DNA from 4 places in the Streptomyces sp. NPDC007164 genome. Region 4 is predicted to be linked to each of the others. Evidence: riboswitches for the same ligand, from Rfam matches in the RefSeq annotation. Region 4 holds a riboswitch; each other region holds the start of a gene.
The links. Region 4 has a riboswitch for cyclic di-AMP ahead of ABZ622_RS41025 (LysM peptidoglycan-binding domain-containing M23 family metallopeptidase). Riboswitches for the same ligand answer to the same signal wherever they lie in the genome.

Region 1 (3,200 bases), on a different contig from region 4:
GCGGATGAAGATCTCCTCGAAGACGCGGGACTGCGCGTTCGTACGGTAGAAGATCGCGACGTCACCGGCCTTGGCGTCGCCCGCGTCGGTGAGCCGGTCGATCTCGTCGGCGACGAACTGCGCCTCGTCGTGCTCGGTGTCGGCGACATAGCCGGTGATCCGGGCGCCCGTGCCGGCGTTGGTCCAGAGGTTCTTGGGGCGGCGGCTCTCGTTGCGCTCGATGACCGCGTTGGCGGCGGACAGGATCGTCTGCGTGGAGCGGTAGTTCTGCTCCAGCAGGATCGTGGTCGCGTTCGGGTAGTCCTCCTCGAACTGGAGGATGTTGCGGATGGTCGCGCCGCGGAAGGCGTAGATCGACTGGTCCGCGTCACCCACGACGCACAGCTCGGCCGGGGCGTCGCCCTCGCCCGCCGGGCCGACCAGCTCGCGTACGAGGGTGTACTGGGCGTGGTTGGTGTCCTGGTACTCGTCGACCAGGACGTGCCGGAAGCGGCGGCGGTAGTGCTCGGCGACGTCCGGGAACGCCTGGAGCAGGTGGACCGTCGTCATGATGATGTCGTCGAAGTCCAGCGCGTTGGCCTCGCGCAGCCGGGACTGGTACATCGCGTAGGCCTGGGCGAGGGTCTTCTCGAAGCCGTCCGCGGCCTGGCCGGCGAAGGTCTCCTCGTCGATCAGCTCGTTCTTCAGGTTGGAGACCTTGGCGGTGAACGACTTCGGCGGGAAGCGCTTCGGGTCCAGGTCGAGATCGCGGCAGACCAGGGCCATCAGCCGCTTGGAGTCGGCGGCGTCGTAGATCGAGAACGACGAGGTGAAGCCGAGCCGCTTCGACTCGCGGCGCAGGATGCGTACGCACGCGCTGTGGAAGGTCATGACCCACATGGCGTTGGCGCGCGGTCCGACGAGCTGCTCGACGCGCTCCTTCATCTCGCCCGCGGCCTTGTTGGTGAAGGTGATCGCCAGGATCTGGCCGGGGTGCACCCCGCGCTCCGCGAGCAGGTGGGCGATCCGGTGGGTCAGCACCCGGGTCTTGCCCGAGCCGGCCCCGGCGACGATGAGCAGCGGGGAGCCCGCGTGGACGACGGCGGCGCGCTGCTCGGTGTTCAGCCCGTCGAGGAGCGCCGCGGAGTCGATGACCGGGCGGTGCGCGCCGTCGCGGTAGTAGGCCTCCCTGGGCGGCGGGGGCCCGTCGAACACGCCCGCGAAGAGGTCCTCCGGCACCGCTTCGGGTACGGAGTCCTCGGGGGGCGGCGGGGGCTCTTCCTCCGAGTGCTGGAGGCCGGCCAGGAAACTGTCGTCAAAGAGGCTGCTCATCGCTTGTCGAGTCTAGGCCGCCGCACCGACAGCCGTGGGCCGCATGACGAACCGCACACGACCGACGGCACACAAAGAGAGCGGGCACCCACTCCCCGTGAGGGAATCCGGCCCTCAGCACCCCGCTCCGGCAAGGTCACGAAAATGTATCGGACATATCGAGCATCAACCTTCACAGCGGCACCATGGGTTGGCTAGCGTGCTCGACCGGGCGGCCCGTACCCCCTTGAGGCGAACCACGCCGAGCGGGCTCCCCCGCCGAATCCGGGCTGCCCTCGCGGGAGTTCGGAACCGGGGACCCAGACGCAGTACCGGGGTGAATCGGTCCTTATCCCCCACTCGGACCGTAGGGCAGCCTTCCGTTCCGCCCGAACCCGACAGCTAACCCGGTAGGCGGTCCACGGAAGGAGATGCCGGTCTTGGCATCCCATCGCAAACCGCGCCCCCGGGTGCGCACCACCGCACCGGCCGTCGGGCTCACCACCGCGGCCCTCGCGTCCGTGACCCTGTTCTCCACGCAGAGCGCGGTGGCCGCGCCCGGTCCGAAGCCCGGCGTCGAGGACGTACAGAAGAAGGTCGACGACCTCTACCGGCAGGCGGGCACCGCGACCCAGCAGTACAACCGGGCGAAGGAAGCCTCCGCCACCCAGCGCGCCAAGGTCGACGCCCTGCTGGACGACGTCGCGAAGCGCGCCGACAGGCTCAACGACGCCCGCAGGACGCTCGGCACCTACGCGGCCGCGCAGTACCGCAACGGCTCCGTCGCACCGAGCGCCACGTTCTTCCTGGTCGACGACCCGCAGTCGTACTTCGACCAGAGCCAGCTGATGGACCGGATGACCAGCCGGCAGCAGACGGCGATCACGGACTTCCGTACGCAGCAGGCCAAGGCGGCGAAGAAGCGCTCCGAGGCGGTGCGGAGCCTGGAGACGCTGACGACGACACAGAACACGCTGCGCACCAGCAAGCAGGACGTCCAGAAGAAGCTGGGCGAGGCGCGCACGCTGCTGTCGAAGCTGACCGCCGAGGAGAAGGCGCGGCTCGCGGAGATCGAGCGCAAGAAGGAGGCGGAGGCGAAGCGCAAGGCGCGGGAGCTGGCGAAGCAGCAGGCCGCCGCGAAGGCCGAGGCGGACCGCAGGGCCGAGGAGGCCGCGAAGGAGTCGGGGGGCGGCAGCGGTACGGGCACCGGGTCCGGGACCGGCTCGGACAGCAGCGCCACCACCAAGGCGGAGAAGGTCCTCGCCTTCGCCAGGGCCCAGATCGGCAAGCCGTACGTCTGGGGCGCGACGGGCCCGGCATCGTACGACTGCTCCGGGCTCACCCAGGCCGCCTGGAAGGCGGCGGGGGTCGACCTCCCGCGCACCACGTGGGACCAGGTCAAGACCGGCACCCGGGTCGCCACGGCGGACCTGCGGCCGGGGGACCTCGTCTTCTTCTACGACGACATCAGCCACGTCGGCATCTACAAGGGCGACGGGATGATGATCCACGCCCCGAAGCCCGGGGCGAACGTGCGCGAGGAGTCGATCTACTACATGCCGATCTACGGCAGCGTGCGCCCGGCGTAGCGGGCCCCGACGCGTCGCGCCGCCCCAGCACCGGGGCGGCGCGGCGCGGGCGGGATCAGGTCCAGAGCGTGGCGATGAAGATGTTGAGGAGCGTCAGCCCGCCCACCGCCGCGAAGGCGCCCTTGTCGACCTTCTCCTCGTCCCGCTTGATGTAGACGAGCGCGAGGACGACGACCAGGACCAGCAGCTTGACGCCGATCTTGATGTTGTTGACGTGGTTGCCGTCGGCCTCGTTGAGCCCGACCAGTGCGACACCGGTGACCAGCATGGTCAGCGCGCCGTGCAGCATCGCCGGGACGAACCGGGCCGTGCCCGCGCCCA
Region 2 (3,200 bases), on a different contig from region 4:
TTGCGGTGGCGTGGCGGGCTCATCATGCGCGGACTTCGCACGCTTCCCGTGGAGTTCACCCCGGGGCCCGCCCACGCAGAAAGTGACACCCTGTCAACTCTGTGACTTTCACGTGATCTGCGCTGCATCGACTTGTGACTCCCGTTCGAACCCGGCTAGGTTCACCGTTCGACTCACCAGTCACCTGTCAGCTACCCGGAAGGCAACCCCATGGGCTCCGCGAACGGCAGACACCGTCGCCCCCGTCAGGCACCCGCCATCGTCGTCGCCGCGGGCGTGACCGGATCGGCCATCGCCATCCCGCTGCTCGGCGCGTCCGGTGCGCACGCGGCCGACGCCCAGACCTGGGACCGGGTGGCCGAGTGCGAGAGCGGCGGCATGTGGAGCGCCGACCTCGGCAACGGCTTCTACGGCGGCCTCCAGTTCTCGCAGGAGACCTGGAAGGCGTACGGCGGTGAGGCGTACGCGGAGCGCGCCGACCTCGCCAGCCGGGCGCAGCAGATAGCGGTGGCCGAGAAGGTGCTGGACGACCGGGGCCCGAAGGCCTGGCCCAGCTGTGCGGTCATCTCCGGCCTCGCCGTGGACGGGACGCTGCCCGGGGTGGATCCGGGCTCCGTGCCCACCGACGACCCGACCGGGAGCGCGAAGCCGTCCGACGGCACGTCGGCGGACCCGTCCGACGACGCCACACCGTCCGACAGCGCCTCCGACGACGCCTCCGACGGCACGGACGCCGTGGACGGCGCCGACGGCTCGGAGAAGACCGACGAGCCGTCAGGGAAGACCTCGCCGGCCCCGAAGCCCTCGGCCTCGACCACCCCGTCCCCCGACGCCCCCTCCGGGGCGCCCGGCGACGCCTCCGGCTCGCCCGACGCGTCCGGCGGCAAGCACCGCGGCGCGCCGGCCGCGGAGAAGGGCGGCGGCACGGACGGCGGCACGGACGGCGGCCGCGAGGCGGGCCGTCATGCCTCGCGCGGCGGCAACGACGCGCGCGACACGGCCGACACGCCCGCCGACGGCACGTACACCGTCCATGTCGGCGACAACCTCTGGTCGATTGCTGATGCACAGAACATCCCCGGTGGCTGGCCCGCGCTCTACGAGGCCAACAAGGCTGCCGTCGGCGCCGACCCGGACCTCATCCTCCCTGGCCAGAGCCTCGATCTCGATGTGAAGGCCACATGAGGGCAGTCTGATAACCGACTAAAAATGCCTCAAAAATCGGGGTAGTTCAGGGACCTATGTCCGCTTATGCGTAAGTGAGACATGGGTCTCTTTGCGTCAACTGGCGTGTCGCATCCGGGGAACCCTCCCGCATCGTGTCCCACCTGCGGAAACGATGATTCTTCAGATGCAAGTAAGGGCTTATTGTCCGATGTGTCCATCGTTGAATGTGGGGGTTGCGTATGTTTACGGTCGGAACCGCTCGCACCGCGGGCCCCGTCGACCGTCACGCCGAATCCTGCCGTCGGTCGAAGGGAACAGACGCGTAAAGCGCCGTAGGCAGGAGCGGGGGACCCAGGTAAGCGCCGGGCCCGATCGTCGAAAGACGCATCAGGACCGGCTTGGGGTGAAGTCGCGCGCTAGGACGTGCGACCGGGCAACTCACTTGGCCCGAACCCGACAGCTCACCTCGTAGGCGTCGGTGAGGAGAAGTTCCATGCTGCTTTCCAGCAAGGGCAAGCACCGCCGCCCGTCCAAGGCCGTCCGTATCGCCACGCTCGCCGGTGTCGCCGGTGCCGCAGTCGCCGTGCCCCTGATGGGCGCGACCGGCGCCTCCGCCGCCTCCGTCGCCACCTGGGACGCCGTCGCCCAGTGCGAGTCCGGTGGCAACTGGTCCATCAACACCGGCAACGGCTACTACGGCGGTCTGCAGTTCTCGCAGTCCAGCTGGGCCGCCGCCGGCGGTACGCAGTACGCCGCCCGTGCCGACCTGGCCACCAAGGCCCAGCAGATCGCCACCGCCGAGAAGCTCCTCGACATGCAGGGCCCGGGTGCCTGGGGCTGCGCCGGCGCCGGCAACCTGACCAACGACGGCGTCAACCCGGGTGTCGACACCGGCTCCTCCTCGAACTCCACCTCGAACTCCGGTGCCTCCGAGCAGCAGAGCGCCCCGGCCGCCCCGAAGCAGCAGTCGCAGCCGACCCGGCAGGCCCAGCCGAAGCCGGCCGAGCGCACCGAGGCCCCCGCCGCCTCCCGCTCGGACCGCTCCGCCGCCCCGCAGGCCGAGTCGAAGAAGACCGTCACCACCCCGACCGGCGAGAAGGTCAAGAAGGGCGACGGCGAGTACAAGGTCGTCTCCGGCGACTCGCTGAGCGAGATCGCCGCCGCCAACAAGGTCGAGGGCGGCTGGCAGCAGCTGTTCGAGCTGAACAAGGACATCGTCAAGGACGCCGACCTGATCTACCCGGGTCAGCAGCTGCACCTGACGAAGTAGTCGCGGCTCTCTCCTCCCTGAGCACCACCCCGGTCCGGCGCGCATTCCCCCGTGTGCGCCGGACCGGGGCGCTGTCGTTCGCGCTCGGGGGAGCGCCGGATCGTTCAACTGTTGTAGTTACCGACCGGTAAATTTCTTACTGTTTGCCCGGCAATGTGTGCTCTCGGGTCCTTTTTCGTCCCAGGGGTCGGGCGGACGGCCGACTGATCGGGCCGGGCCGGTTAGGCTCTTGTCGCAAGGCCAAAGCGACCCTGCACAAACAGCGTCATATCCCAGAAGGAGATGCCTCGTGCCGTCCATCGACGTCGTCGTAGCCCGGGAAATCCTCGACTCCCGCGGAAACCCCACGGTCGAGGTAGAGGTCGGCCTCGACGACGGCAGCACGGGCCGTGCTGCCGTTCCGTCCGGCGCCTCCACCGGTGCGTTCGAGGCCATTGAGCTTCGCGACGGTGACCCCAACCGCTACCAGGGCAAGGGCGTCGAGAAGGCCGTCCTCGCCGTGATCGAGCAGATCGGCCCGGAGCTCGTCGGCTACGACGCCACCGAGCAGCGGCTGATCGACCAGGCGATGTTCGACCTGGACGCCACCGAGAACAAGGGCTCGCTCGGCGCCAACGCCATCCTCGGCGTCTCGCTGGCCGTCGCACACGCCGCCTCCGAGGCCTCGGACCTGCCGCTGTTCCGCTACCTCGGCGGCCCGAACGCGCACCTGCTGCCCGTTCCGATGATGAACATCCTCAACGGCGGCTCGCACGCCGACTCC
Region 3 (3,200 bases), on a different contig from region 4:
GTGTCCTGGAGCTCGCCCTCGTAGGTGTCGCGGGAGACCAGGTTGTAGTGCGGCTGGAGGGCGACGTAGCGGGCCAGGCCCTCGCGCTCCGAGAAGTCCAGGGAGGCCCGGAGCCGCTCGGGGCCGATGTTGGAGGCGGCGATCTCCCGGACCTTGCCCTCCTTCACCAGCTGGTCCAGGGCGGTGATGATGTCCTCGACCGGCACGGTCTCGTCGTCGAAATGCGTGTAGTACAGATCGATGTGGTCGGTGCCGAGCCGGCGCAGCGACTCCTCGGCCGCGGCCTTGATGTTGGCGGGAGCGAGCCCCTTGTACCGGGGGTGGGTACTGACCTTCGTGGCGACGACGATGTCGGAGCGGTTGCCGCGTGCGGCGAGCCACTTGCCGATGACGGTCTCGGACTCGCCGCCCTCGTTGCCCGGAATCCAGGCCGAGTACCCGTCGGCGGTGTCGACGAAGTTGCCGCCCCCCGCGGCGTACGCGTCCAGAACGGCGAACGACTGCGCCTCGTCGGCGGTCCAGCCGAAGACGTTGCCGCCGAGAGCGAGCGGGAAGACCTGGAGGTCGGAAGGGCCCAGCTTACGAAGAGAAGTCATAGGTGAAACAACGGATTCTGCTAGGCCCGCTATTCCGGTGGGCCCATCCCGGAGCCGGCTGTTCGAGGAACTCACCGCTCCTCGTCCCGCCCACCTCCCACCGCCCACAAACAGACCGGCAGCCCTGACGTCGGGGGGTGAGCGTCAGGACTGCCGGGGTTCAGCGGCCGGCGAACCGGCTCGGATCAGGGGTTGAGGCCCTTACCGCGGAGCCAGGCCATCGGGTCGATGCCCGTTCCGCCGGCGGTGTGGACCTCCAGGTGGAGGTGCGGTCCCGTCACGTTGCCGGTCGCGCCGACCCGGCCGATGGTCTCGCCGGTGCTGACCTTCTGGCCGACGCTGACGCCGATCGAGGACTGGTGGCAGAACCACAGCTCCGTACCGTCGTCGAGCTCAAGCACCGTGCGGTAGCCGTACGCGCCGGACCAGCCGGCCGACTTGACCGTGCCGCCGTGAATGGCCTTGATCGGGGTGCCGGTCGGGGCCGCGAAGTCGAGGCCCGTGTGGTGGCCGGAGGACCACATCGAGCCGGCTTCGCCGAAGGTCGAGGTGATCGTGTACGAGGAGGTCGGAATGGCGTAGCTGGCGGCGAGCTTGGCCAGCCGCAGCGCCTCCGCCTTCTTCTTGGCCTCCTCCTCCGCCTTCTTCTTCTCGGCGGCGGCCTTGGCCTCGGCCTCGTCCTGCTGCTTCTTGGCCTCGGCGGCAGCCTTCTCCGCGGCCTTCTTCTCCTCGGCCGCCTTGGCCTCGGCGTCGGCGGCGTCCTGCTGCTGCTCGGCCTGCTGGAGGATGCGGGCGCGGAGCGCCTCGCCCGCGTCCGTCGTGCCCTGCTCGGCCTCGGCGGTGGTGATGCCGGCGGTGGTGAGCGGGGCGGTGGCGGCCGTGACCTCGGTCTTGTCGGCCTCGGACTCGTCGGAGAACAAAGCGCCCACGCCCGGAAGGGACTTGGCGTCGGGGAGGTTGTTCTTGATCGAGTCGGGCACGGAGATGGAGACCGGCGGCTTGCTCTGCGCGGTGGCCATGCCACCCGCGCCGACCGCCGCTATGACGCCGACACCCAGCACCGTGGAACTGCGGGCGAGGCCGTTGCGCTGCTTGGCGACGCGGTGCCTGCCGCGCACCGGGCGGACCGACTCCTCGGTGGGGTTCCACTCGTCCCAGCCACGGTCGGGCTCACTGGTGAACTCACCCGTGAAATTGCCGGTGAAGTCGCCGCCGGGCTCGGTGCCGTAGTCGGAATCGAACCGGGACGGGGCCTCGGGGGCAGGCTTGTTGGACGCCACGGGGGCGCACTCCTTTCCTTCCTTCTCGCCTACCGGGTTAGCTGACGGGTTCGGAGCAGGAAGGTCTCCTACGGGCCCCTCTGCCTCTCACGAGACACAGGTGTCCGATTCACCCCATGTAGGTGGTTCCCCGGTTCCCTTGCGGAATTCGGCGCTCGCGCGCGGTGCCGCCACTGACGACGGCTGGGACGACCGCGCTGCGTTATCGAACGTTAATAGACACCGGGGCCGTATTCCAAGCTGTTCCAACTGATCGTTCACTTCTTTGGCCTGGACTTTACGGGACACAAGCGGGTGGAATCGGACGAGTTGACCGACCCTCAGCCACTACCCTGTTTCTGACGTTGCGTCAAACGTTATGCGGAGCGACGCCCTTCGATTACACACGGTGGCAGCGCCCCCATCACGCCTCCTCGGCACCGACGATCGGCACGGTCCTTCGCCGGTCCGGCTGCCCCTCCGCCGGACGTACGACCGCGAGCAGCGCCATGTCGTCGGTCGACCCGCCGCCCGTGTGCAGCCGTACGTCATCGGTCAGGGCCGACAGCAGCTCTTCGGGCCCCGGGAAGATCCGCCCGCGCAGCCGGGCCGCCGGATCGTAGAAGACCCCCTCGGCGTTCCGCGCCTCGGAAAGGCCATCCGTGTAGAGGAGCAGCGTCGTCCCGGCCGGCAGATCCCACTCGTCGGTGCACTCCGGCCACGCCCCCAGGCCCATCCCCAGCGGCAGCGCGGGCACCGACGGCTTCAGCACGTCCAGCGCCCCGTCCGGATGCAGCAGGATCGGCTCGGGGTGACCCCGGTTGACGATCCGCACCCGGGACAGCCCGGACGGGATCTCGGCCAGCACGGCCGTGATGAACCCTTCGAGCACGTCGAGCCCACCCCGCCGCGCCTCCTCCCGGGCCAGCGCCCGCTCCAGCCGCCCCGCCACCCCCTCCAGTGAGGCTTCCTGCTCGGCGGCCTCGCGGAACGCCCCGATGACCACCGCCACCGTCTCCACGGCGTCGAGCCCCTTCCCCCGCACGTCCCCGACCACCAGCCGCACCCCCCACGGGGTGTCCGAGACGGCGAACAGGTCACCGCCGACGAACTCGTCCGCCTGCGCCGCCTCGTACCGCGCCGCGACCTGCAGTCCGCCGGTCCGGTCGGCCGGCTGCGGCAGCACCGCGCGCATGGCGGTCTCCGCGATGAACCGCGCGGAGGCCAACTGCTCGTTCCCGCGCCGCACGACCCCGTTGATCACGACCGCGAGGACCGAGACGGTGGCCAGGGTCAGCAGTTCGATCAGCGGCACGGCCTCGGGCAGCGTGCTGCTGTACAGCCG
Region 4 (3,200 bases):
CCTGGTGTGTCCCTCGGGCGACAGATGGAGCCGGTCGTCGTCCCAGGCGCGCCGGTCCTGGACGGACCGCAGCGACCACAGGTCCAGGACCGGGCAGTCGTAGCGGTCGGCGATGGCCCGTACGTGGGCGGTGTAGGTGGCGATCTTGCCGCGCAGATGGCGCAGCACGGGTATGCCACGGGTGTCGAAGCCGGTGGTGACCATGACCGTGCCGACCGCGCCGGTCAGCTCGGCGACCGCGCGCTCGAAGCGCTCGGCCACGTCGTCGGGGTCGGTGCCCGGCCGGATGATGTCGTTGCCGCCCGCGCAGAAGCTCACCAGGTCGGGTGCGAGCTCCTTGGCGCGCGGCACCTGCTCCTCGACGATCTGGTCGAGGAGGCGTCCGCGTACGGCGAGATTGGCGTATCTGAAATTCCCGTGCGCGGAACCTTCCGTGCCGGTCGCCGCATCGGGGTCCGGGAGCTGGTCCGCGAGAAGTACCGCGAAACGGTCCGCCCAGCCGACGAAGGTCCCGTCCGGGCCGGGGTCGCCGACTCCCTCGGTGAAGCTGTCGCCGATCGCCGCGTACGACCCGATGACGCCCTGTCGGTTGTTGACGCCACGTTGGTTTTTTCTCGAATCGTCTGCCACAAACGCTTATCCTGCACCGCCGAATGTGACCTACGCGACCGTAATATGGGGTTGACGGGTGGTGAGATAGACCACCCGGTCAGTTTTTGGTAAAGGGGGAATAAGTGAAGGGGCGGTGCGCCGCCGCGCACCGCCCCTTCCGTATTGCTCAGATCATGCTTGGTGATTCAGCTGCCCGGCCGTTCGGCTCAGACGGAGATGCCGTGCGAGGCCAGGAAGGCGATCGGGTCGATGTCCGAGCCGTACGCCGGGCCCGTGCGGACCTCGAAGTGCAGGTGCGGGCCGGTGGCGTTGCCGGTGGCACCGGAGAGGCCGAGCTGCTGACCGGCACTCACGGCCTGACCCGCGGAGACGGAGATGGAGGACAGGTGGCCGTACTGCGAGTAGTGGCCGTCGGCGTGCTTGACGACGACCTGGTTGCCGTACGCGCCGCCCCAGCCGGCGGTGACGACGGTGCCGGAGGTGATGGACTTGACGCTGGTGCCGGTGGCGACGGGGAAGTCGATGCCGGTGTGGCTGCCGCTGGACCAGTTGGAGCCGGAGGCGCGGTAACCGGTGGTGTGGTTGCCCGGGACCGGGTGGACGTAGCCGGAGGCGCTGCTCTGGGCGGTGGCCGGAGCGGCGGCCGGGGCCTCGGTCTTCGGGGCGGACGAGGTCTTGGCCGGGGCCGACTTCTCGACGGCGGAGGGCGCCTTCGACGGGAGGGCCGAGCCGGTGCCGGCGCCGGTGGGCGCGGCGTTGCCGGACGCCTTGGAGCCGAGGGTCAGCTTCATGCCCGGGAAGATCAGGCCGGGGTTCTCGCCGACGACCTTGCGGTTGTCCTGGTACAGCTGCTGCCAGCCGCCCTTGATCCGGTGCTCGGCGGCGATCTTCGACAGGTAGTCGCCGGAGACGACGGAGTACGTCGTGGTGGCGGCCTGCTTCTGCGCGACCGGAGCGGCGTGCGTGGCGGCGGCCTGCGACGCGACGGCCGGGGCGGACTGCTCCGCGGCCTGGGCACCGGTGGCGCCGAGCAGCGGCAGGGCGACGACGGCACCGCCGGCGCTTGCCGCGACGACGCCACGGGCGATGGTGCTGAGCTTCGGACGACGGTGCTTACCCGATATGGGCATGACGTATTTCCTCTCCGGCGCCTGCGAGGTGAGCTGTCGGGTTCGGGCTGGAGATGCCCGGCCGCGCTGAGCGCGGCTTCACCCCGAGCCGGCCGGATTTCTCCGGCCGGCGGCTTACCTGGTTCCCCCGCTCCTGCCACGCGATGAGTGGATGTGAATTCCGGGCGGCGGCAGGATTCGGCGGTCCGTCCGGATTGCGGTGACCGTAAGCGAGTCGGGACGACGAGAACAAGCCATGGGTTCCACGCCGGAATCCGCGCCGGGAAATCGGCGCGGAATTCCGGTAACACTCCGTGGATTAAGGATCTTGGCATTCCGCCCCGCGCACGGATTACCCGACTCGCCCGTCGCAACACACCGTCACGGATATGATCCCGCTCACGAGGCGACCCTCATATCCCTTATGAGCAGGCCATGTTCGGACAAAAGCCCGCATTACGGACATATCTCGCCTATCGCCCGCGTCGGAGCCTCAGCACCCGTGCGTCGAGATCACCGCGAAGTCCGGTGTGCAGCCCCTGATGCAGCAGCGTCGAACCGTGGTGCACCGCCCCCGTGTCCAGGCAGGTGTAGATCGCCTCGGGGTCGAGCCCGCGCAGCCGCAGGGCCGGGGGCCACTCCCCGTACCGCTGCGCCTCCAGCCACATCAGGACCACGGCGTCGTCCCCGTGGACGTACTGGACCGCGCTGAGTCCGCCACGCGGTTCACGCAGCCGGTACAGCTCGCCCTGCTGCACGACGGGGCGGATCTCCTTGTAGAGCTCCACCCAGGTCCGGGCCTCGGCCAGCTCCTCCTCGCTCCATTCGGTGAGGTCCCCGCCGACCCCGAGCACTCCGGCCATCGCGCTCACGAACCGGAAGCGCAGCGAGCTGCGCCTGTCGTTGAGCTGGTGGTTCGGGCTGTCGGTGACCCAGGCGGCCATCACCCGGGCCGGGTGGAGGTGTCCGAAGCCCTCCTGAATGGCGAGCCGGTCGAGCGGGTCGGTGTTGTCGGAGGTCCACACCTGGTCGGTGCGGGACATGATCCCCAGGTCGACCCGGCCGCCGCCGCCCGAGCAGGACTCGAACGCGACCGTGGGGTGCGCGGCCCTGAGCCGGTCGATCAGCGCGTACAGACCCTCCACGTGCTCGACCCAGAGCTTCTGCGGGTACTCCTCGCCCGGCCAGCCCGCATCGGTGAAGCAGCGGTTGAAATCCCATTTCACATAGTCGATGGGCGTGCCGGAAAGCAGCGCGTCCAGCTGCTCCCAGAGATATGCCCGCACATCGGGACGGGCCAGATTGAGTACCAGCTGGTTGCGGTACTCCGTGCGCGCCCGCCCGGGGAAGTGCTGCACCCAGTCGGGATGGGCGCGATAGAGATCACTGTCGGCATTGACCATTTCCGGTTCGACCCAGATTCCGAACTGCATGCCGAGCCCGTGCACTTCGTCGGCGAGCGGCTTCAGCCCACCGGGG

Region 1: it holds a riboswitch for cyclic di-AMP, as region 4 does, so the genes downstream of both, ABZ622_RS01240 (NlpC/P60 family protein) here and ABZ622_RS41025 (LysM peptidoglycan-binding domain-containing M23 family metallopeptidase) in region 4, are expected to answer to the same signal.
Region 2: it holds a riboswitch for cyclic di-AMP, as region 4 does, so the genes downstream of both, ABZ622_RS13250 (transglycosylase family protein) here and ABZ622_RS41025 (LysM peptidoglycan-binding domain-containing M23 family metallopeptidase) in region 4, are expected to answer to the same signal.
Region 3: it holds a riboswitch for cyclic di-AMP, as region 4 does, so the genes downstream of both, ABZ622_RS29235 (M23 family metallopeptidase) here and ABZ622_RS41025 (LysM peptidoglycan-binding domain-containing M23 family metallopeptidase) in region 4, are expected to answer to the same signal.

Annotation. Positions count from the first base shown of each region.
Region 1 is NZ_JBEYFB010000001.1:302,162-305,361, forward strand. It holds gene pcrA (DNA helicase PcrA) at 1-1,311, opposite strand, end outside; cyclic di-AMP (ydaO/yuaA leader) riboswitch at 1,558-1,723, shown strand; gene ABZ622_RS01240 (NlpC/P60 family protein) at 1,731-2,879, shown strand; gene ABZ622_RS01245 (hypothetical protein) at 2,935-3,200, opposite strand, start outside.
Region 2 is NZ_JBEYFB010000007.1:144,524-147,723, forward strand. It holds gene ABZ622_RS13240 (cytochrome P450) at 1-105, shown strand, start outside; gene ABZ622_RS13245 (transglycosylase family protein) at 211-1,185, shown strand; cyclic di-AMP (ydaO/yuaA leader) riboswitch at 1,486-1,657, shown strand; gene ABZ622_RS13250 (transglycosylase family protein) at 1,661-2,437, shown strand; gene eno (phosphopyruvate hydratase) at 2,727-3,200, shown strand, end outside.
Region 3 is NZ_JBEYFB010000030.1:23,392-26,591, forward strand. It holds gene ABZ622_RS29230 (aldo/keto reductase) at 1-596, opposite strand, end outside; gene ABZ622_RS29235 (M23 family metallopeptidase) at 782-1,876, opposite strand; cyclic di-AMP (ydaO/yuaA leader) riboswitch at 1,888-2,040, opposite strand; gene ABZ622_RS29240 (PP2C family protein-serine/threonine phosphatase) at 2,280-3,200, opposite strand, start outside.
Region 4 is NZ_JBEYFB010000098.1:308-3,507, forward strand. It holds gene ABZ622_RS41020 (SGNH/GDSL hydrolase family protein) at 1-630, opposite strand, end outside; gene ABZ622_RS41025 (LysM peptidoglycan-binding domain-containing M23 family metallopeptidase) at 819-1,742, opposite strand; cyclic di-AMP (ydaO/yuaA leader) riboswitch at 1,746-1,902, opposite strand; gene ABZ622_RS41030 (alpha-galactosidase) at 2,195-3,200, opposite strand, start outside.